Regions from separate parts of the Streptomyces sp. NBC_00459 genome, predicted to be linked through region 2. Evidence: riboswitches for the same ligand, from Rfam matches in the RefSeq annotation. Region 2 holds a riboswitch; each other region holds the start of a gene.
What was found. Region 2 has a riboswitch for cobalamin ahead of OHN74_RS09015 (cobalamin biosynthesis protein). Riboswitches for the same ligand answer to the same signal wherever they lie in the genome.
Positions count from the first base shown of each region.

Region 1 (7,193 bases), 660 kb from region 2:
CGGAGACGAATCCGGCGGCCTCGCCCGTGAAGAAGGCGATCGCGTTGGAGATGTCGTCCGGGTTGCCCACGCGCTGGACGGGGATCTGGGTCGCGGCGGCGGCCTTGAAGTCCTCGAAGCCCATGCCGACGCGCTCGGCGGTGGCGGCGGTCATGTCGGTGGCGATGAAGCCGGGGGCGACGGCGTTCGCGGTGACGCCGAACTTGCCGAGTTCGAGGGCGAGGGTCTTGGTGAAGCCCTGGAGACCGGCCTTGGCGGACGAGTAGTTGACCTGGCCGCGGTTGCCCTGGGCGGAGGACGAGGACAGGTTGACGATCCGGCCGAACTTGGCTTCCACCATGTACTTCTGACAGGCCCTCGACATCAGGAAGGCGCCGCGCAGGTGCACGTTCATGACCGTGTCCCAGTCGGAGACGCTCATCTTGAAGAGCAGGTTGTCGCGCAGGACGCCCGCGTTGTTGACGAGGATCGTGGGTCCGCCCAGTTCCTCGGCGATGCGCGTGACCGCGGCCTCGACCTGGGCCTCGTCGGAGACGTCGCAGCCGACGGCGATCGCCTTGCCACCGGCGGCGGTGATCTTCTCGACGGTGTCCTTGCAGGCGGCCTCGTCGAGGTCGATCACCGCGACGGCGCGACCCTCCGCCGCCAGTCGTACGGCGGTCGCGGCGCCGATGCCACGCGCACCGCCGGTGACCACGGCGACCCGCTGCTCAGTGGTGGACATTGCTGGTTCTCCTCGCCCTTGAAAAGCCTGCGGCCCACGGTACGCCCTCAGGTGAGCGACCGCTTAGTACCTTCAGTACACGTGACGCTAGAAGTCCTGGCACCCGGTGTCAACGTCAGGCAACGCCGGTGTGAGCCATTACCTGACCAGCAGAGCGAGCAGCCGCTCCGCCTCGGCTCCCGGATCGGTGGTGAGGCCCGTGTGCACAGGCCCCGGCTGGACCACCGTCGAGCGCGGCGCGATCAGCCAGCGAAAGCGCCGCCCGGCATCGTCCGATGCCGCCTGGCCTGCTGCTTTCCCGCCCGCGCAGACCCCTTCGACGGCACGCAGCGCGGCCCGCACACCGGCCACGTCGGCCTCGGGGTCCAGCGCCCTCAGCTTGCCCTCGTCCAGATGCGTACGAGCAGCGACGAAGGACTTGGCGCGGCAGTAGACAAGAACGCCGGCGTTGAAACACTCGCCGCGCTCGATCCGCGGTACGACCCGCAGCAGCGCGTACTCGAAGACGTCCCGCTCGCTCACTTCTCCCCCTCGGCGCCCTTGATGCGCTCATGGATGACGGCCGCGCGTTCGAGGAGCGGCTCCGCGTAGGCCCGGCGGAGTGCGTCCGGCGAGTCGAAGCCGGGTTCGTCCGTGAGCCACGCGTCGGGGATCTCGGCGGTCACCTCGGCGAGCAGTTCCTCGGTGACCAGCGGCGCCAGTTCGGCGGCGGCCGAGGCGATGTCCGGGCCGAAGGGCGCGAGCGCGTGCTCGGTGACGTCGTAGGGCTTGGCGGCCGAGGTCCGGGCTCCGGGCCAGTGGTGGTGCCAGATCATCGTGGCGCCGTGGTCGATGAGCCACAGGTCGCCGCGCCACATCAGCAGGTTGGGGTTGCGCCAGGAGCGGTCGACGTTGTTGACGAGCGCGTCGAACCACACCACCCGCCCGGCCTCCCAGGCGCTCACCTCGAAGGCGAGGGCGTCGAAGCCGATCGCCCCCGACAGGAAGTCCATACCGAGGTTGGTGCCACCGCTCGACCTGAGCAGCCCCTGCACCTCCTCGTCGGGCTCGCCGAGGCCCAGCACCGGGTCGAGTGCGACCGTCACCAGCCCCGGCACCCGCAGCCCCAGCCGTCGGGCCAGTTCACCGCAGACGACCTCGGCGACGAGCGTCTTGCGGCCCTGTCCCGCGCCGGTGAACTTCATGACGTACGTGCCGAGATCGTCGGCCTCGACGAGCCCCGGCAGCGAACCCCCCTCACGCAGGGGCGTGATGTAGCGGGTCGCGGTGACCTCTTTCAGCATTTTCCCAGGCCACCTGTCTCGTCAACGTTGAAATCCACGAACGCTTCCGGGGAGTCGACGGCGGTTCGCCCCTTGGCTTCGGCCTCCGGCATGAAGTGAGCATAGTAACCAAGGGTGATCACGGGCGAGGAGCGCCGGAGCCACCGCGCCGAGGTCACGACTGTCTCTCGGTCTCCGCTGATCGCGAAGCGAGTGCACATGCGGCCTTGACCACGGAAACAAGCCGTTCACGCCATATGACCCCTTCGGGAAACAAGCGGTTTCTAGCGTGTCCGCTCATGGATTCGGAGCTGTGTACGTGCTCGGACGCCGTTCCGTATGCGGCTGCGCCACCGGCTCTCTCCCTGCGTGAGGCGGTCCGCGCGAAGCTCCGCGCGGCCGTGTTCGACGGCGGCCTCGGCCCGCGCGAGTGCGGTGACGGCGGGATCTTCGTCACGATCCCCAGCCTCAGCCGGCTCAGGGGCTTCTACGAACTCCGGGTCGCCCTCGAACCGCACGGGGCCGCCCGCGCGGTCGAGGCCCCCTCCACCCGCCACGATCCAGCCGTCATCGCGGCCGAACTCTGGCCCTCCGGTACTCGATGCGCGAGGAGCCGCCGACCCCGGACACGCGCTTCGTCGACCCTTTCCTCGTCCAGGACGAGCTCTTCCACGCCGAACTCTCCCGCGTCTCCGGCAACTCCGGCCTCACGGACGCGCTCGTGGCGGCCGGCGAGCCGGTCCGGCGGCTGCGGATGTACGGCTTCCTCACCCGGGACCGCGGCGAGGCGACCGTCACCGGACACATCGAGATCACGGAGTTGGTCCGCACCGGCGGTCCCGATGCCGCCCGGCGCGCCATGACACAGATGGCCCTGCACGCCGACCTCCTCCCGAAGCCCGGGAACCGCACCGGTCCCCGTCAACTCCCCGGCCGTCGACGCCGCCTGCCGGGGCGCCCCACCGCTCACCGCACCCGCATGTACGCAGCACCCCCACATCCCCGAAGGGCCGCCCATGAGCACCACTGAGTCACCTCAGACCGCCGCCGCACCGGACTCCCCAACCAGCCAGGCGACCAAGGAGACCCTGGAGGACTACACCCTCCGCTTCGCGCCCCGCAGTTACCGCCGCTGGACCCCGATGGTCGTGGCCACCACGGCACTCGGTGGCATCGCCTACATGGCCGACTTCTCCATCGGCGCCGGCATCGGCCTGGCCCACGGCACCGGCAACGCGCTGGTGGCGATCGCCGTCGCCGCCGTCGTCATCTTCATCACCGGTTTCCCGCTCGCCTACTACGGCGCCCGCTACAACATCGACCTGGACCTGATCACTCGCGGCTCCGGCTTCGGCTACTACGGCTCGGTCCTCACCAGCGTCATCTTCGCCAGCTTCACCTTCATCTTCTTCGCCCTCGAAGGCTCGATCATGGCCCAGGGCCTCAAACTGGGCCTCGGACTGCCGCTCTGGCTGGGCTACGCCATCTCCACGCTGATGGTGATCCCGCTGGTCATCTACGGCATGAAGGCGCTCAGCAAGCTCCAGGTGTGGACCACCCCCGTCTGGCTGGTGCTGATGGTCGCCCCGCTCGTCTACCTCATCGCCACCGACCCGGGCACCGTCAACCGCTTCCTGTCCTACGCCGGCACCGATGGCGAGGGCGGCGTCAACACCGCGTCCGTACTGCTGGGCGCGGGGGTGTGTCTGTCACTGATCGCGCAGATCGGTGAGCAGATCGACTACCTGCGCTTCATGCCGCCCAAGACCGAGGCCAACAAGCGCACCTGGTGGACCGCCGTCGTCATGGCCGGCCCCGGCTGGGTCGTCCTCGGGGCACTGAAGCAGGCCATCGGTGTCTTCCTCGCCGTCTACATCCTGGCCAAGGTCGGCGCGGACGCCGCCCCCGAGCCGATCCAGCAGTTCAAGGGCGCCTTCGACGCGATGATGCCGTCCTGGCTCGTGATCCCGCTGGCCGTGGCCCTCGTCGTCATCAGCCAGATCAAGATCAACGTCACCAACGCCTACTCCGGCTCGCTCGCCTGGACCAACTCCTTCACCCGCGTCACCAAGCACTACCCGGGCCGCATGGTCTTCGTCCTGGTCAACCTCGGCTTCGCGCTCGCCCTGATGGAAGCCGACATGTTCAGCTTCCTCAACAACATCCTCGGCTTCTACTCGAACTGCGCCATCGCCTGGATCGTCACCGTCGCCACCGACATCGGCATCAACAAGTACCTGCTGAAGCTGTCCCCGCTCCAGCCCGAGTTCCGCAGGGGCATGCTCCACGCGGTCAACCCGGTGGGTGTGGTGGCCTTCGTCGCCGCGTCCGGGCTGTCGATCGCCATGTACTTCCACGCCCTCGGCGACACCCTCCAGCCGTACTCGCCCGTGGCCGCGGCCGTCATCGCCTTCGTCCTCACCCCGCTCATGGCCGTCGTCACCAAGGGGAAGTACTACCTGCGCCGTACCGAGGACGGCATCGACGAGCCGCTCCTGGACGAGGACGGCAACCCCAGCGCCGTGACGTACGACTGCCACGTCTGCCACCAGCCCTACGAGCGCCCCGACCTGGCCGCCTGCCGGACACATGACGCGATGGTCTGCTCGCTGTGCCTGAGCACGGACAAGGTCGGCGACCACATACTGCCCGCCCAGCCGTCCGCGGCCTGAACCCCAGGGCGGGGCGGCGGGAAAATACCCCGACGCTCCGCCCTGCCCTGCCCAAATCGTCGCCAGGCACGTGCCCTTGACCCGCGGATCGTGGCCGCGCGGTCCGACGCGGGCATGGAGCTGGGTCGCAGGACCGGACGGGGAACTCACCTGCATGGCCAGGATCGAACCTCCAGGCGGGACCGGCCCGAGGGACCCGGACCGGACCGCACCGCCGGTCGAGGGGTCCGGCTGCTGTTCTCGGGGACCGGCCGGGAAACACGGGTGCGGCGTTTCCCGCCCGCGAGGCGCTTCAAGCACTCCGAACGCGTGTCCCTCCTCACCATCCGAATGCCGGACGTGATCCCGCGCCCGGGAGGACTGCCCCGTAGGCTGCCGGGTGCAGCTGGTTCGCCCCGTCCGCCAGGCGGGATGCGTCGTAAGAGGGAACCCGGTGGGAATCCGGGACTGCCCCGCAGCGGTGAGCGAGAACGACCGCCGTCATACGCACTGGGTCCGGTGAACAGGGTCTGGGAAGCGACGGCCAGTAGGTTGTCCTCCGTAGTCGATACGAGGGCGTGCTCGCGAGTCCGAAGACCTGCCCGTTGCCCGCGCACGACCGTTCGTGCGCGGATGTCCCGGTGACCTCGTGGGCGGGTCGGCGCACATATCGCGGTGGGCACGGTCGTGGTCGTGTCTCCGTCCGATGTGTCGTTCCTTCGCGTTCCTCGTCCCGTCCCGGGATTCCAGGGAGATATCTCGCGAAGGAGATTTCCGTGACAGCGACGTCCGCAGCCGCGGCAGCACGGGCCACCGTGTACGGCTACCCCCGCCAGGGCCCCAACCGGGAACTGAAGAAGGCGATCGAGGCCTACTGGAAGGGCCGCACCGACGCCGACACCCTCCACACCACCGCCGCCGACCTGCGCGCCGCCAACTGGCGACAGCTCGCCGAGGCCGGCATCGACGAGATCCCGACCGGAGACTTCTCGTACTACGACCACGTCCTGGACACCACCGTCATGGTCGGCGCGATCCCGCAGCGGCACCGCGCCGCCGTCGAATCCGACGCGCTGGACGGCTACTTCGCCATGGCACGCGGAACGCAGGAGATCGGTCCGCTGGAGATGACCAAGTGGTTCGACACCAACTACCACTACCTCGTACCCGAGTTGGGCCCCGACACCGTCTTCAGGGCTGACCCGGCCAAGCAGGTCGCGGAGTTGCGGGAAGCCCTCGCCCTCGGACTCGACGCCCGCCCGGTGCTGGTCGGCCCGGTCACCTACCTGCTGCTGGCCAAGCCCGCGCCCGGTGTCGGAGCCGACTTCGACCCGCTGACCCTGCTGGACCGGCTGCTGCCGGTGTACGCCGACGTCCTCGCCGACCTGCGCGCCGCCGGCGCCGAATGGGTACAGCTCGACGAGCCCGCCCTCGTCCAGGACCGCACCCCGGCCGAACTGAACACCGCCGCGCGCGCCTACCGCGACCTCGGCACCCGCACCGACCGGCCCAAGCTCCTGGTCGCCTCCTACTTCGACCGGCTCGGCGACGCCCTCCCGATCCTGGCCAAGGCACCGGTGGAGGGTCTAGCGCTGGACTTCACCGCCGCCGCCGCAGCCAACCTCGCGGACCTCGCCGCCGTCGGCGGGCTGCCCGGCAAGCGCCTGATCGCCGGCGTCGTCAACGGCCGCAACATCTGGGCCGACGACCTGACGAAGTCCCTCGCGACCCTCGGCACCCTGCTCGGGCTGGCCGGCCGGGTCGACGTCTCCGCGTCCTGCTCCCTCCTCCACGTCCCTCTCGACACGGCCGCCGAGCGGGACATCGACCCGCAGATCCTGCGCTGGCTCGCCTTCGCCCGCCAGAAGGCCGCCGAGATCGTCACCCTCGCCAAGGGCCTGTCCCTCGGCACCGATGCGATCGTCGGCGAACTGACCACCAACCGCACCGCACTCGCCGCCCGCGCGAACTCCCCCATCACCCGCGACCCCGCCGTACGGGCCCGAGCCGCCGCCGTCTCGGACACCGACGCCCGCCGCTCCCAGCCCTACCGGGAACGCTCCGCGGCCCAACGCGCCCACCTGCGCCTGCCGTTGCTGCCGACCACCACCATCGGCTCCTTCCCCCAGACCAACGAACTGCGCACCGCCCGCGCCGACTTGAAGGCCGGTCGGATCGACACGGCCGACTACGAGGAACGCGTCAAGGCCGAGATCAGCGAGGTGATCGGCTTCCAGGAGAAGTCCGGCCTCGACGTCCTCGTCCACGGCGAACCCGAACGCAACGACATGGTCCAGTACTTCGCCGAGCAGCTCACCGGCTACCTCGCCACCCAGCACGGCTGGGTCCAGTCGTACGGCACCCGATACGTCCGCCCGCCGATCCTGGCCGGCGACATCTCCCGCCCCGAACCGATGACGGTGCGCTGGACGACATACGCCCAGTCCCTCACCGGCAAGCCCGTCAAGGGCATGCTCACCGGACCGGTCACCATGCTCGCCTGGTCCTTCGTCCGCGACGACCAGCCCCTCGGAGACACCGCCCGACAAGTAGCAC
Region 1 is NZ_CP107903.1:1,408,831-1,416,023, forward strand. Features, by position in the region: gene fabG (3-oxoacyl-ACP reductase FabG) at 1-724, opposite strand, end outside; gene OHN74_RS06015 (DUF3037 domain-containing protein) at 863-1,246, opposite strand; gene OHN74_RS06020 (HipA family kinase) at 1,243-2,007, opposite strand; gene OHN74_RS06025 (FCD domain-containing protein) at 2,588-3,016, shown strand; gene OHN74_RS06030 (purine-cytosine permease family protein) at 3,003-4,658, shown strand; cobalamin riboswitch at 5,028-5,257, shown strand; gene metE (5-methyltetrahydropteroyltriglutamate--homocysteine S-methyltransferase) at 5,414-7,193, shown strand, end outside.
Region 1: linked by a shared signal. The riboswitch ahead of metE (5-methyltetrahydropteroyltriglutamate--homocysteine S-methyltransferase) and the one ahead of OHN74_RS09015 (cobalamin biosynthesis protein) in region 2 are both predicted to bind cobalamin.

Region 2 (7,193 bases):
GGGTGCAGTCTTCCGGTTGACGGTCCGAAAACCCAAACGGAATGTCACGGCGGGCCACAGGGCTGGCCAAGGGAGGGGGGTCGGTCAGGGGTCCAGGGGGGTGTTCAAGCCAGTGGTCCAGGCTTAAACGGAAGGGGGCGCATCGTGTGGCGGTGTGGGAGCGAAGGGCTGCGGACCAGCGGTTTCGCACGGCGGGCGACAGGCGGGGCCGACGACGGCCGGGCGGCCCGGTCGTCTACATCAGCGGGGTGAGGAAGCGGCGCAGGGTCTCCTCGTACGTCGCCGGGTCCGCGTTCCACATCGCGCCGTGCGGGGCGTCCGGGACCTGGTGCAGGGTGACGAGGTCGGGGCGGCGGGCCGCGAGACGGCGGGAGGGGCCCCAGGGGGCGATCGTGTCGGCGGGGCCGTGGAGGATCAGGGCCGGGACGGGGAGCCGGGCGGGGTCGGCGGCGTGGTCGACACGGTCGCCGTGCAGACCTGTGCGGCCCTGGGCGGCGCGCACCGCCAGCGGGAGCAGCGCGCCCGGGGTGCGGCGGGCCGTGGCGAGGGCGCGCAGGGTGGTCTCCCAACTGAGCACCGGCGAGTCCAGGACCAGCCCGGAGACCCGGTCGCGCAGCGCGGAGTGGGTGGCGGCCCGCAGGGCCATGGTGGCGCCGGTGGACCAGCCGTAGAGGACGACGTGCTCGGCGCCGTGGCTCAGGGCGTACCGGATCGCCGCGTCGAGGTCGCGCCACTCGGTCTCGCCGAGGTGGCCCAGGCCGTCCTGGGGCCGGGGCGCGCCGGGATCGCCCCGGTAGGCGAGGTTCAGGACCGGGAACTGCTGGCGGTGCAGGAACGGCAGGACGTTCAGGGGGTGCTCGCGGGTGGCGCCGAGGCCGTGCACGGTGATCACCCAGGTGGTGCGGGCCCCGGGCACGAACCAGGCGGGCAGCGCGCCGAGTTCGCCGGGGATCTCGGTGTCGAGGTGGTCGAGTCCGAGGGCGCTGCCGGGATCGCCGACGTGCACGTTCGGGGTGAGCCAGACCTTGTCGCGGGGTTCCAGGGTGCCGTGGGTGACCCGTTCGAGGCGGCGTACGACGGTGTCGGCGGAGTGGGCCGCTTGGTCCAGGACGGGACCGACGACGGCGTGGGTTCCGTCACCGGCGAGGCCGTAGGTTCCGGGGCGCTGGGAGGCCAGGGCGCGGGTGAGCACGACCCGGCCGGCGGCGGTGGAGTGCACGGTGAGCACGGGCTCGGTGGGCAGGGGCCTGCCCGGGGGCGCCTTGAGGGCGGCGTCGCTGGCGTAGCGGCCGGCGGCGACACTGGCGGCGCCTGCTGCCAGGGCTGCGGTGACGGCAGCGGCCGTCGCGGTGACTGGGCGCACGGACCCAGTCTCCTTGCGGAGTGCTCCGACGGCCAGCGGGAGGACGTGGTGGGAGTGAGACTCCTCTCCCCTACCGGCCCCGCTGCCCGTACCCCTTGAGCCGCTCCCCCGCTTCTCCCACCTGTTCCGCCGACAGCAGCGTCGGCGCCAGTCCGGGCACGGAGGACGCCGTCAGCCAGACGCGGCACATCCACTCCAGCTGGGCGGTGCGGTCGTACGCCTGGTCGAGGGTGGCACCGTGGGCGAGCGTGCCGTGGTTCTGGAGGAGGCAGGCGGCTCGGTCGGTCAGGGCCCGGAGCATGTTCTCGGCCAACTCCTCCGTGCCGTATGTCGCGTACGGGGCGACTCGCACGGGGCCGCCGAGGTCGCCCGCCATGTAGTGGATCAGCGGCAGCTCTCGGACGAGCGTCGAGACGGCGGTCGCGTGGACGGCGTGGGTGTGGACGACGGCGCGGGCGTCGGTGGCGCGGTAGACGGCGAGATGCATGGGCAGTTCGCTCGTCGGGGTCAGGGTGCCGAGGACCTGTCGGCCGGTCAGGTCGACGCCGATGATGTCGCCGGGGGTGAGCCGCCTGTACGGAACGCCGGACGGGGTTACCAGGACGGTGTCCCCGACGCGCACGGAGACGTTGCCCGAGGTGCCGACCACCAGCCCGTCGGCCACCGTGCGGCGAGCGGTCTCGACGAGCCCGGCCCAGGCACGCGCCGTCTCGTCGGACACGGCGCGCCCCTGCCCCGTACCCGCTCCCTGTGCGTCGTCCCGCACGTCACGCCCGTCCCGTCGCTGCTCAGCCATGCCCCGATCCTGCCAGGCGCGGTCCCGGACCGGCTCCGGGCGAGGGCGCTTCGGGGGAACCCCGGTGACCGCAAGGGCGCGTATGCGTACGCATCGGCGCGTGCGTGCACTTTGGCCGGAGATCGCCGGAAATCCTTCGATCTTCCAGTAGCCTCCTGGAGATTTGTCACGCACGCAGCCATTCCGGGGGGACACATGGCCCGTGATCACCGAGCCTTCCGCCGCCGCTCCCGCGCTCTCGCGGCTACCGCGGCGGCGTTCGCCATCGGCGGGACCGTTCTGACGGAGGTTCCGGTCTCCGCGGCGGAGGAGCCGAAGGGGCACGACGTCTCGTCGCACCAGAAGGACGTCGACTGGCAGTCCGCGAAGGCGAAGGGCGCCGCTTTCGTATACATCAAGGCGACCGAGTCCCACACCTACCGCAGTCCGTATTTCAGCCGGCAGTACGACGGTTCACGGGCCGCGGGCCTGATCCGCGGGGCCTACCACTTCGCCCTACCGGACAGGTCGTCCGGCATCACCCAGGCCCGGTACTTCGTGCGCAACGGCGGGGCCTGGCGTGCGGACGGCCGGACGCTGCCGCCCGCGCTCGACGTCGAGTACAACCCGTACGGAAAGAACAAGTGCTACGGCCTCGACAAGGCGGAGATGGCCAGGTGGATCACGGCCTTCAGCGACGAGGTCGCCCGGCTCACCGGCCGCCGTCCGGTCATCTACACGACCGCCCACTGGTGGAACACCTGCACGAACAGCAGCAGCGTCTTCACCTCGAAGCACGCGCTGTGGCTGGCCCGCTACGACGCGGCCGACGCGGGGGCGCTGCCGTCCGGCGGCTGGAAGTCCTGGACGTTCTGGCAGTACGACAACAGCGGCCCGCTGCCGGGCGACCAGAACCTCTTCAACGGGTCGTCGGCCCAGCTCGAACGGTTCGCGAAGGGCGTCTGAGGAAGGGGCGTCACCCGTCCGGCACATCCGGAGGAGCGGCACCTCATATCAGGTCACCCGCCATCCCCCACCAGTTCATCTTCCGTTCATCCAGATTGCCTACGGTCCACATGGCACTGATGTCCCAAAGAAATCTGGGTAAATGGAAAGCTTCTCGCTGATCCTCGCGATCGTGGTCGTCACCGCGCTTGCGTTCGATTTCACGAACGGTTTCCACGACACCGCCAACGCGATGGCCACCACCATCTCGACCGGTGCACTCAAGCCCAAGGTCGCGGTCGCCATGTCGGCCGTGCTCAACCTCGTGGGCGCCTTCCTTTCCGTCGAGGTCGCCAACACGATCTCCAAGGGCCTCGTGGACGAGAGCGGTATCCGTCCCGAGGTGATCTTCGCCGCGCTGGTCGGGGCGATCCTCTGGAACCTGCTGACCTGGCTGGTCGGGCTCCCGTCCAGTTCCTCTCATGCGTTGATGGGCGGCCTGATCGGCGCGACCATCGCCTCGGCGGGCACGGGCGCCGTCCACGGCGACGTGCTGGTGACGAAGGTGCTGATCCCGGCGATCGCCGCCCCGCTGGTGGCGGGCATGGCCGCCATGCTGGCGACCCGGCTGTCGTACAGGCTCGGCGCCAGGCGGGCCGAGGGCAAGGCGGCGGAGAAGGGCTTCCGGGTCGGCCAGATCGCGTCCGCGGGCCTGGTGTCGCTGGCCCACGGCACGAACGACGCGCAGAAGACGATGGGCATCATCACCCTCGCCCTGGTCGCGGGCGGCGCCGTCTCCCCCGACTCCGATCCCCCGGTGTGGGTCATCCTCTCCGCGGGCCTGGCCATCGCGCTCGGCACGTATCTGGGCGGCTGGCGCATCATCCGGACGATGGGCAAGGGTCTTACCGACCTTCAGCCCCAGCAGGGCTTCGCCGCCCAGACCAGTGCGGCGACGGTCATCCTGGCCTCCTCCCACCTCGGCTTCTCCCTCTCCACCACGCACTCGGTGTCGGGTTCGGTGATGGGCGCGGGCCTCGGTCGCAAGGGCGGCGTGGTCCGCTGGTCGACAGCGACCCGGATGTTCGTGGCGTGGGGGCTGACACTGCCCGCGGCGGCTCTCGTCGGCGCGCTGGCGGAGTACGTCACCGGCTTCGGCGACTGGGGTACGGCTCTGGTGGCCGTCTTCCTCATCGCTTCGAGCACGGCGATCTGGGTCGTGTCGCGCCGCGAGGTGATCGACCACACGAACGTCAACCATGTCGAGGGCGAGTCCCCCGAGAGCGCCGCGGACGCAGAGCCCGCAGGCGTCATCACGACTGCCATCGCGGCTGTGACCCCGCCGCCGGTGGGCACCGTCGCCGACAACCTGACGGCGACCATCCCGTCCCCGGCCGAGGTCACGGCGAAGCCGTCGGCCACAGCCCTCTGAGTCCGGCTCCCGGTCCGAGCGAGAAGCAGAAGGAAGCAACATGAAGATCGACTGGGCAGCCCTCGGCTCCGTCTTCGGCGTCAGCCTCGTCATCACCGTGGCCATGGTGGGAGTGTTCACCCTGGGCATCGTCGGACTCTCGCGCCGCGAACGGGCGGTCGCGCAGGGCCAGTCGGCGGGTCTTGCCGTCTCCGGCGCGTACGCGTGCTTCGCCGCCTGTGCGGCAGTGGTGGCGTACGGGATCTATCTGATCGTGGCCTGACCCGGCCGGACACCCTCTCGTCGCCCGCTCCGACCGTGACCGCCCTACCGGTGGTCACGGTCGGAGCGGGCGTTTTTCGTCGCCCCGATCCGGTCGCGGTGTGGGGCTCAGCACAGTCCTCCCTTCCAGGTCAACGGCAAGTTGACGGGTGTTCCGGGCCCGTGGTGGACTGCCGGAGCCATGTACGGCGGCAGAAGAGGAAGCCGGTGCGAATCCGGCGCGGTCCCGCCACTGTCACCGGGGTAGGTAACCCGGGAGCCAGGAACTCTTGCCGCCGGTCTCGTCGAACCAGGGCGTGGACACCCTGAGTGAGGACATATCACCATGTTCGGCTGCCGTTCGAGGCATAGCACCAGGCCGTTGCCCGCCCCCACGGCCGGCTGAGCCGATGCGTGCCGATCGCGTTTTCGCGTACGGCGCCACCGCCGGACTCCTCGCTGATCTGATCCTGGGCGACCCTCGCCGCGGGCATCCGGTCGCCGCGTTCGGGCGGGCCGCCGGCGCCGTCGAACGGGTGCTGTGGCGGGACCACCGGGGGTGGGGCGCGCTGCACACCGCCGTGTGTGTGGGAGGTGCCGTCTCCCTTGCCATGGCGGCCGGTTCACTCGTCCGTCCGTCCCGTACCGCCTCCGTGGCGCTCACCGCCGCCACCACCTGGGCCGTGGTCGGCGGTACCTCACTCGGCCGGGAGGCACGGGCCGTCGGCCGGTCGCTGGAGGCCGGGGACCTCGAAGGGGCGCGGGAGCGGCTGCCCCACCTCTGCGGACGGGATCCGCAGGCCCTCGACTCCGACGGGATCGCCCGGGCCGTCGTCGAGTCCGTCGCCGAGAACACCTCCGACGCCGTGGTGGGCGCGCTCGTCTGGGGCGCCCTGGGCGGGGTGCCCGGGCTGGTCGGGTTCCGGGCCGTCAACACCCTTGACGCGATGGTCGGGCACAGGTCGGACAGATACCGGCGGTACGGGTGGGCCTCCGCGCGGCTCGACGACCTCGCGGGGTGGCCGGGGGCGCGGCTGACCGCCGTACTCGCCGCCGTCGCCGGCGGTGATCCGCGCGGGGCCGTCCGGGCCTGGCGTGCCGACGCCGGGCGCCATCCCAGTCCGAACGCCGGGCCCGTGGAGGCCTCGTTCGCGGGGGCGTTGGGGGTTCGGCTCGGCGGAACGCTGTCCTACGGGGGGCGGGTCGAGCATCGGCCGGTGCTCAACGGGGAGTCCGGGCGGGCTGTCCGCGTGTCCGACGTCGAGCGGGCTGTACGGCTGTCGCGGCGCGTCACCTGGCTGGCCCTCGGGGTCAGTGTCAGCGCACGACTCGTAGCGAAGGGGCGTACCTCATGAGTGGTGGGGCTCTGGGTGGTGGGCTGCTCGTCGCCGGGACCACCTCCGACGCCGGCAAGAGTGTCGTCACCGCCGGGATCTGCCGGTGGCTGGTGCGGCAGGGGGTCAAGGTCGCGCCGTTCAAGGCGCAGAACATGTCCCTCAACTCCTTCGTCACGCGTGAGGGTGCCGAGATCGGGCGGGCGCAGGCCATGCAGGCGCAGGCGTGCCGGATCGAGCCGACGGCGCTCATGAACCCCGTACTGCTGAAGCCGGGGGGCGACCAGAGCAGTCAGGTCGTGCTCATGGGGAAGCCGGTGGGCGAGATGAGTGCGCGCGGCTATCACGGAGGGCGGCAGGGGCAACTTCTCGGGACCGTGCTGGAGTGCCTCGCCGAACTGCGGGGCACGTATGACGCGGTGATCTGCGAGGGGGCCGGGAGCCCGGCTGAGATCAACCTCAGGCGGACGGACATCGTCAACATGGGAATCGCGCGCAATGCCCGGCTCCCGGTGCTCGTCGTCGGCGACATCGACCGCGGCGGGGTCTTCGCCTCCTTCTTCGGGACGGTCGCCCTGTTGTCCCCCGAGGACCAGGCGCTCGTCGCCGGGTTCCTCGTCAACAAGTTCCGCGGGGATGTCAGCCTGCTCGAACCCGGGCTCGACATGCTGCTCGGGCTCACCGGACGGCCGACCTACGGCGTGCTGCCCTTCCGGCACGGGCTCGGTATCGACGAGGAGGACGGGCTGCGGGTCTCGCTGCGGGGGACGGTCCGGGAGTCGAACGTCGCCCCGCCCGTCGGGGAGGACGTGCTGCGGGTCGCCGTGTGCGCGGTCCCGCTGATGTCCAACTTCACCGACGTGGACGCGCTCGCCGCCGAACCGGGCGTCGTGGTGCGGTTCGTGGACCGGCCGGAGGAACTGGCCGACGCCGACCTCGTCGTCATTCCGGGGACGCGCGGAACCGTGAAGGCGCTGGCGTGGCTGCGTGAGCGCGGGCTCGCGGACGCCGTCATGCGCCGGGCCGCCGAGGGGCGGCCCGTGCTCGGCATCTGCGGTGGCTTCCAGGTTCTCGGCGAGCACATCGAGGACGACGTCGAGAGCC
Region 2 is NZ_CP107903.1:2,069,628-2,076,820, forward strand. Features, by position in the region: gene OHN74_RS08990 (alpha/beta hydrolase family protein) at 236-1,363, opposite strand; gene OHN74_RS08995 (class II aldolase/adducin family protein) at 1,434-2,159, opposite strand; gene OHN74_RS09000 (lysozyme) at 2,355-3,104, shown strand; gene OHN74_RS09005 (inorganic phosphate transporter) at 3,247-4,515, shown strand; gene OHN74_RS09010 (hypothetical protein) at 4,556-4,777, shown strand; cobalamin riboswitch at 4,923-5,067, shown strand; gene OHN74_RS09015 (cobalamin biosynthesis protein) at 5,166-6,110, shown strand; gene OHN74_RS09020 (cobyric acid synthase) at 6,107-7,193, shown strand, end outside.

Region 3 (7,193 bases), 1.6 Mb from region 2:
GGATCCGTTCCGGGTGGCCTGGTCCGGCCGCAGGAATCGGATCACGGGGTGGCCGTGGTCGTGGCTGACTTCGGCTCGGACGCCGTAGACCTGTTCGATGAGTGCGGGGGTGAGAACCTCGGCCGGGATGCCTTCCGCGACGGCGCGTCCGTCACGCAGGACGAGCAGTCGGTCGCAGTACATCGCGGCGAGGTTGAGGTCGTGCAGGGCGACCACGGTGGTGACCGGCAGGCTCGCGACCAGGTCCAGCAGGTCGAGCTGGTGCTGGATGTCGAGGTGGTTGGTGGGTTCGTCGAGAAGGAGTTCGCGGGGTTGCTGGGCGAGGGCACGGGCGATCTGGGTGCGCTGGCGTTCGCCGCCGGACAGGGTGTGCCATGACTGGGAGGCGAGTTCGGTCAGTCCGGTGCGTACCAGGGCTTGCGTGACGGCCTCGGTGTCGGCGGTGGTGGCCGGTGTCCAGGCTCGGCGGTGCGGGATTCGGCCCAGGGCGACGACGTCTCGGACGGTCAGCTCCGTCTGGGTGTGGGCGTGCTGCTCGACGGTGGCGATACGACGGGCCGTCGCACGGCGGCCGACCTCCGGGAGCGGACGTCCGTCCAGGGTGACGACCCCGGCAGTGGGTGCGAGGGTCCCGGCCAGGAGCCTCAACAGTGTTGATTTCCCTGAGCCGTTGGGGCCGAGCAGGCCGACGGTCTCCCCCGGCCTCAGGGTGAGGGTGACGCCGTCGACGACCACCTTGTCGGCGATGCGCCGGACGACGCGGTCCGCGTGCAGGCTGGTCATGCCTTCCTCCGTCCGCGATAGAGCACGGCCACGAACGCCGGCACTCCGATCAGGGATGTCACCACGCCCACCGGGATCTCCTGAGGATCGAGGACGGTACGGGCGACGGTGTCCACCCACACCAGGAAGACCGCTCCGGTCAGCGCCGTGACCGGCAGGAGGCGGGCGTGCCCGGAACCGGTGAGCGCCCGTGTCACATGGGGCAGGACCAGACCGACGAAGCCGATGGCGCCGGCACAGCTGACCAGGGCGGCTGTGAGCAGCGCGGTCACGCACAGCAGGATCAGCCGGGTGCGGGCGACCCGGACTCCGAGCGAGGCGGCGGCCTCCTCGCCGAAGGCGAACGCGTCCAGGGTGCGGGCATGGCCGAGACAGACCAGGAGGGCGACGGCCAGGACGGCCGCGCAGAGCACCACCTGGCTCCAGTCGGCTCCCGTGAGGGAACCCAGCAGCCAGAAGAGCACGCCCCGGGTGGTCTCGGCGTCGGCGGAGGTCAGCACGATGAACGAGGTCAGCGCGGAGAACAGCTGCATGGCCGCGACCCCGGACAGCACGACCCGGTCGACGCTGTCGCCGAGGGTGTGGCTGAGCAGCAGCACCATCGCGAAGGAGAGCAGCGCGCCCAGGAAGGCACCCGCCGACATGGACACGACTCCCCCGCCCACCCCCAGCACGACCACGGCGACCGCTCCCGTGGACGCGCCGGAGGAGACACCGAGCACGAACGGATCGGCCAGCGGGTTGCGCAGCAGCGACTGCATGACGGCCCCGCACACGGCGAGCCCGGCCCCGCACACGGCGGCGAGCAGGGTCCGCGGCATACGCAGGTCCCAAACGATGCCGTCGCGCAGCGGCGCCAACGTGCTCTCACCGAGGCCCAGATGGGCCGCGACGGACGCCCACACATCGCCCGTGGAGATGTCGGCGGGCCCGATCGTCACGGCGACCGCGACCGACGCGAGCAGTGCGACCAGTCCGCCGCCGGTCAACAGCAGGAGACGGGCGTTCACTTGGCGAGCCCGAAGTCGCGCAGCCCGGCGGCGACCTTCTCTATCCCTTCGACCGTGCGGATGGACGGGTTCATCGCCTGCCCGCTGAGCAGGACGTACCGCTTCTTCTTCACTGCGGTCAGATTGCGGGTGGCGGGGTTGGTCTCCAGGAAGCGGATCTTGGCCTTGGCGGTCTCCGCGGTCTGCTGCTTGCGGGTCAGGTCACCGATCACGATGACGTCGGGGTCGCGGTCGGCGACGGTCTCCCAGCTGATCTGGGGCCACTCGTCGTGCGTGTCGGCGAAGACGTTCTTCGCGCCGACCACGCTGGTGACGGCGCCCGGCGCGCCGCAGCAGCCGGCCAGATAGGGCGACTGGGAGTTGGCGAACCAGTACATGAGGGAGACGTCGGAGGCGTGCAGTCCGGCGGTGGCCCGGCGCACCCGTTCCTGCAACTCGGCGACGAGCTTCTCGCCACGTTCCTCGATGCCGAACGCCCGTGCCAGGTCACGTATCTCGCCGTACACGGCGTCGAGCGTGAGCGGTGTGCTGCGCGATCCGTCGCCACCGCTGTCGTTGTCCTTGCCCGCCGAACAGTCGGAGGGCGAGACGTACGTGGGCACGCCCAGCTTCTCGAACCGGGCGCGGGTGGCGACGCCGCCCTTGCCGAGGGTGGACACGAACGACGCGGTGACGAAATCGGGTTCGGCGTCCAGGACCCTCTCGAAGGAGGGCGCGTTGTCCGCGAGCCGCGGCACGGACGCGTTGGCCTTCTCCAGCCCCTTCATGACGGGGTCGGTCCAGGTCGCCGTACCGGCCATGCGGTCGGCGAGACCGAGGGAGAGCAGGATCTCCGTGGTGCCCTGGTTCAGGGAGACGGCCCGCTTCGGGGCAGACGTCAAGGTGATCTTGTCGCCGCAGTTGTCGATGGTCACCGGGTAGCCCGCAGCGGCGGTCTTCCCGGGGTCGTCGGTGCCGCTCTTCGAGCCGACGCAGGCGGTGAGCAGCAGGGCGGACGTGAGCAGAAGTGCGGGGGTACGGAGCACGGGTATGCCTCAGGGGTCGGGGCTCGTACGCGGAGCCTGGCCTACGGACGTCCCTCCGCACGGAGTGCGGAGGTGCCAGCAGGTCTTCGGACTCGGGTTCGTCCGGACGAGGCGCCTTCCCGGTCTCCCAGTGGCGTTCTGTGCCCCGCCCGTCCCCCTCACCGCTGCGCGTCAGTTCCGGATTCGCACCGGATTCCCTGGCCTCGGATGTGGCTCGACTGGCCCGATGAGGCTATCAAGCCTGTCGTACGGTCGGTTCGCGCGATCGGTCCCGGATCACGGGACGCACGAACGTGCCAGTGGGCAACGTCGGGTATCCGTTCCGACGACTTGGGCTTCCGCATCGGGGTGGGGTGAGGCGTCGTCATGGCCTCACCCCACCCCGGATTCCGAGTCTGTCAGCGCCGTCGGCCGGACCAGCCGCTCCCGATTCCCGCAACGTGCAGGGCCAGGAGCATCAGACCGAGAAGCATGACGTTCGTGGAAGTGAAGACATCGTTCGTCGAGATTTCGGCAGCGTTGATCAGGAACGCGATGAAGAACAGGACTGCCGCGGCTATACCAAGCATGGAGCGGATTCCTCTCGAAAGGGTGAGATCCGTGTGCCCCTTTATCTCGCTCTTAGGCCTCCGGCGATGGCGTCCCGTCGTGGGTGAGCAGTCCGACCGACGCGACGGCCACCGGGAGTGGCTGCCGGCCCGAAGGCCCCGAGGGTGCGAAGCGGTCAAGGCTCACACCGTCTGTCATTCGCCGAGCATGAGCGGTCGCAGATATAGCATCATCCGACTTTTCTTGAGGCTTCCCCGGCCAGTACAGGAACAACAAGGCTGACGGCGGTCGGCCCTACGTAGGGTCCCGGGCAATGACGAGGAAGGCGCTGGCCCGAGCCTCGCGGTGACCAGAAGGAGATGCCGGTATCAGCAATGTGGAGATTTGCCTCAAGGAGATCATGGCCTCGATCGAGGGCGCGTTGGGAACTGCTCTGGTCGACTACACCAGCGGTATGGCGCTGGGCACTCTCGGGGGTGGCAAAGACCTCGACCTGACGGTTGCCGCGGCGGGCAACACGGACGTGATCCGAGCCAAGACCCGCACCATGGAACACCTCGGACTCAAGGGCGAGATCGAGGACATCCTGATCACGCTCGGCAGCCAGTACCACATCCTCCGGCCGCTCAAGGGCCGTGGTGGCAACGGATTGTTCCTCTACCTCGTGCTCGACGCGAAGAAGTCCAATCTCGCGATGGCCCGCCACCAGCTCAAGAGCGTCGAGGGCCAACTGGACGTGTAGAAAGCTGCGTTCTCCGTGGCCCCGCACGCCCACCACTTGAAGATTTCTTCAACTGGGCACATCCGGATCAGATCAATCCCATGGGCGTGCGGGGTCGGATGCACGAGGATCGGTCGGCAAGACCGCCTGCGGTGGCACGTACAGGGCCACCGAGCCCGGAGGCAGCCCGTCGAATGCGGCAGGGAGCGAGCGATTCACCATGCAGGTCCCCCTCTACCAGGCCAAGGCCGAGTTCTTCCGGATGCTCGGCCACCCGGTACGCATCCGGGTCCTGGAACTCCTACAGAACGGCCCCGTCCCCGTACGTGACCTGCTCAGCGAGATCGAGATCGAGCCCTCCAACCTCTCCCAGCAACTGGCGGTACTGCGCCGCTCGGGGATCGTGGTGTCCATCCGGGAGGGCTCCACCGTCAGTTACGCCCTGGCAGGCGGCGATGTGGCCGAGCTCCTGCGCGCGGCCCGCCGGATCCTTACCGAACTGATCACCGGCCAGGGCGAGTTGCTCGCCGAACTGCAGCAGGCGGACCCCCAGCGGGCCCTCACCCCGGGCGGATCCGACCGACGCTCCTGACTCCATGGACCCGGTGGCCCACCCCTCGGACACCCAGGGGCCGCTGCGGGTAGGAGACCTGCCCCACCCGCACGCAAAAGCCCGAGGCGCCGGTCGTGGAAGGCCGGCGCCCCGGGGTCGGTGCGGGATGTGTCAGCTCACGGAGCCGATGCGCTCGACGCGCTCGTCGACACCGTTACGGAGTTCACTGAGCGTCGTGCCGGGCGGGGCCGTCGTCGGTGTGGAGGTGGGCGGCTGCGTCTCGTCCGCGCAGGTCGCGCCCGAGGCCGGAACCTTCAGATCCACCAGGTAGTTGATGACCGCGTCCGTCGCGCAGGCACTGCGACCGAACGCGGTGTGCCCCTCGGCCTTGAAGGTGAGCAGCGAGGCGTTGTCGAGCTGGCGGGACAGCGCCACCGCGTCCTGGTACGGGGTGTCCGGGTCGCCGGTGGTGCCGAGGACGAGGATCGGCGCCGAACCCTTGGCCCGGTAGGAGCCGTCGTAGCGGCTGACGCGCTCGCCGAGCCACTGGACGCAGGCGGTCGCGTGCTGGTGGTCGTACGTGGGAGGGCCGTACGCCATCGCCGGGCCGAGCAGCGGCGCGGCCTTCGCGAAGGCCGTGACGTTGCGCTTCAGCAGCCGCAGGTCGCGCGGGTAGTCCCGGTCGACGCACTCGACGGCCACGTTCGGGCCGAGGAAGTCGAAGCTGGCCGGGGACGGCGGGCGCAGCAGGAAGGACGTGTTGTCCCGCAGCTGGGCCTTGCGCAGTGCCGCACCGAACTCGGGCCAGATGACCTTGCCCTCGTTGATGTTGAACATCAGCCGGTAGACCAGCGTGTAACCGTTGGCCTGGCCGCCGTTCGCGGTCGTCACAGGGTTGGCGTCCAGGTCGGCCTTCAGCTTCTCGAACGCCGCGCGCGGGTTGCCGTCGCCGAACCCGCAGGTGGCCTGATCGGCGGCGCACCAGTCGAGGAAGCGGCCCATCGCGCCGTCCAGCGCCAGGTACTGCGGCCGGTCGTAGGCGTACGGGCGGTTGGCGTAGTGCACCGGGTCGTATGCGCCGTCGAGAGTCAGGGCCCGCACCCGCTTCGGGAACATGGCAGCGTAGACGGTCCCGATGTACGACCCGAACGACCGCCCGTAGTAGGTGAGTTGCTTCTCCCCGAGCGCCTCCCGCAGCAGGTCGATGTCCCGGGCGACGTATTCGGTGCCGATGTAGGGCAGCAGCTCACCCGTGTTGTCCACGCAGGCCTGGTCGAATTCGGCGGCCTGACGCAGCGCCGGTCCGAAGGCGTCCGGGCCGGGAACGCCCTTCGCCTCCGTGACGGCCCGCGTGTACCGCGCGTCGTCGAAGCAGGTCAGTGGCGAACTGCGGCCGACGCCGCGGACGTCGTAGCCGAAGACGTCGAAGGAGTCGCGCAGTGCGGCGGGCAGATCCGCGTAGTTGTTCCGCACGAAGTCCACACCGGAGTTGCCGGGGCCTCCCGGCTGCATGAACAGTGTGCCTTTGCGCTTCGTCTGGTCCGCGGCCTTCTTGCGGACCACCGCGAGGGTGATGGTCTTGCCCTGCGGCTTGCGGTAGTCGAGCGGAACATCGGCGTTCGCACACTCGAAGCCGCCCTGACAGTCGGTCCAGGCGAGCGACGGCACGGGCGGCTTCTCAGGCGGCTTCGGTGAAGCCGCCACTTGGGTCGCCGTCCCGGTCACGCCGGCCAGAAGTGCGGTCAGCGCGGCCCCGACGGCTGTGAGCCGTCCGAAGTGTCTCGTTCTGTGACGTGGAGTGGTCATACTTTCCTTCCCCCTGGGTCAATGTTTCGCCAAGCGCTCACTGTGCACAGCGAGTTCGGCTATCTGAACAGACGGAAAAGGACCGAGAACGGTGCCACGCCGACAACTCTTTCTTCATCCGATCTCGATCCGCGGACGCGGCCCCGGTGTTCCACTGAGCCGTACACCGGCTCCACAACCCGGACACCTTCCACCCCACTGGAGGCAACACATGGCAACAGACGAAGCACAGCCCCGGGTCGAACCACTGCCCGTCGAGCGGTGGGCCCCCGAGGTCCGCGCCGTCTGGACGGCGGACAGCCTCAAAAGCAAGGAAGACCAGCTGCCCGCTCACCTGGCGCACATGCCGGACACGCTCAACCTCACTCGGATCCTCGCCCACCATCCCGAACTCGCCGTCGCCCTCTACCCGCTGTCCACCCTGGTCAACGCCGGTCTGCTGTCACCTCGGGACCGCGAACTGGTGACGCTGCGCGCCGCCTTGCGCAGCAGGTCCGGGTACCTGTGGTCCCACCACTACGAAACCGCGCAGACCGTCGGTGTCACTGAGGCGGAGGTACTCCGCACCGCCGAAGATCCGTCGGCCGTCGCCTGGAGCCCGCACGAGGCGGCACTGATCACCTCCGTCGACGAGGTCTGTGACGCCTCCGCCATCGGCACCGTCACCTGGAAGCAACTGCGCCGAACGTACGACGACGCGCAGGTGCTGCAACTGCTGGCCCTCATCGGCACGTACCGGTTCCTGG
Region 3 is NZ_CP107903.1:425,998-433,190, forward strand. Features, by position in the region: gene OHN74_RS01615 (ABC transporter ATP-binding protein) at 1-783, opposite strand, end outside; gene OHN74_RS01620 (FecCD family ABC transporter permease) at 780-1,793, opposite strand; gene OHN74_RS01625 (ABC transporter substrate-binding protein) at 1,790-2,818, opposite strand; cobalamin riboswitch at 2,879-3,056, opposite strand; gene OHN74_RS01630 (hypothetical protein) at 3,217-3,387, opposite strand; gene OHN74_RS01635 (hypothetical protein) at 3,735-4,109, shown strand; gene OHN74_RS01640 (ArsR/SmtB family transcription factor) at 4,309-4,680, shown strand; gene OHN74_RS01645 (alpha/beta hydrolase) at 4,813-6,447, opposite strand; gene OHN74_RS01650 (carboxymuconolactone decarboxylase family protein) at 6,791-7,193, shown strand, end outside.
Region 3: linked by a shared signal. The riboswitch ahead of OHN74_RS01625 (ABC transporter substrate-binding protein) and the one ahead of OHN74_RS09015 (cobalamin biosynthesis protein) in region 2 are both predicted to bind cobalamin.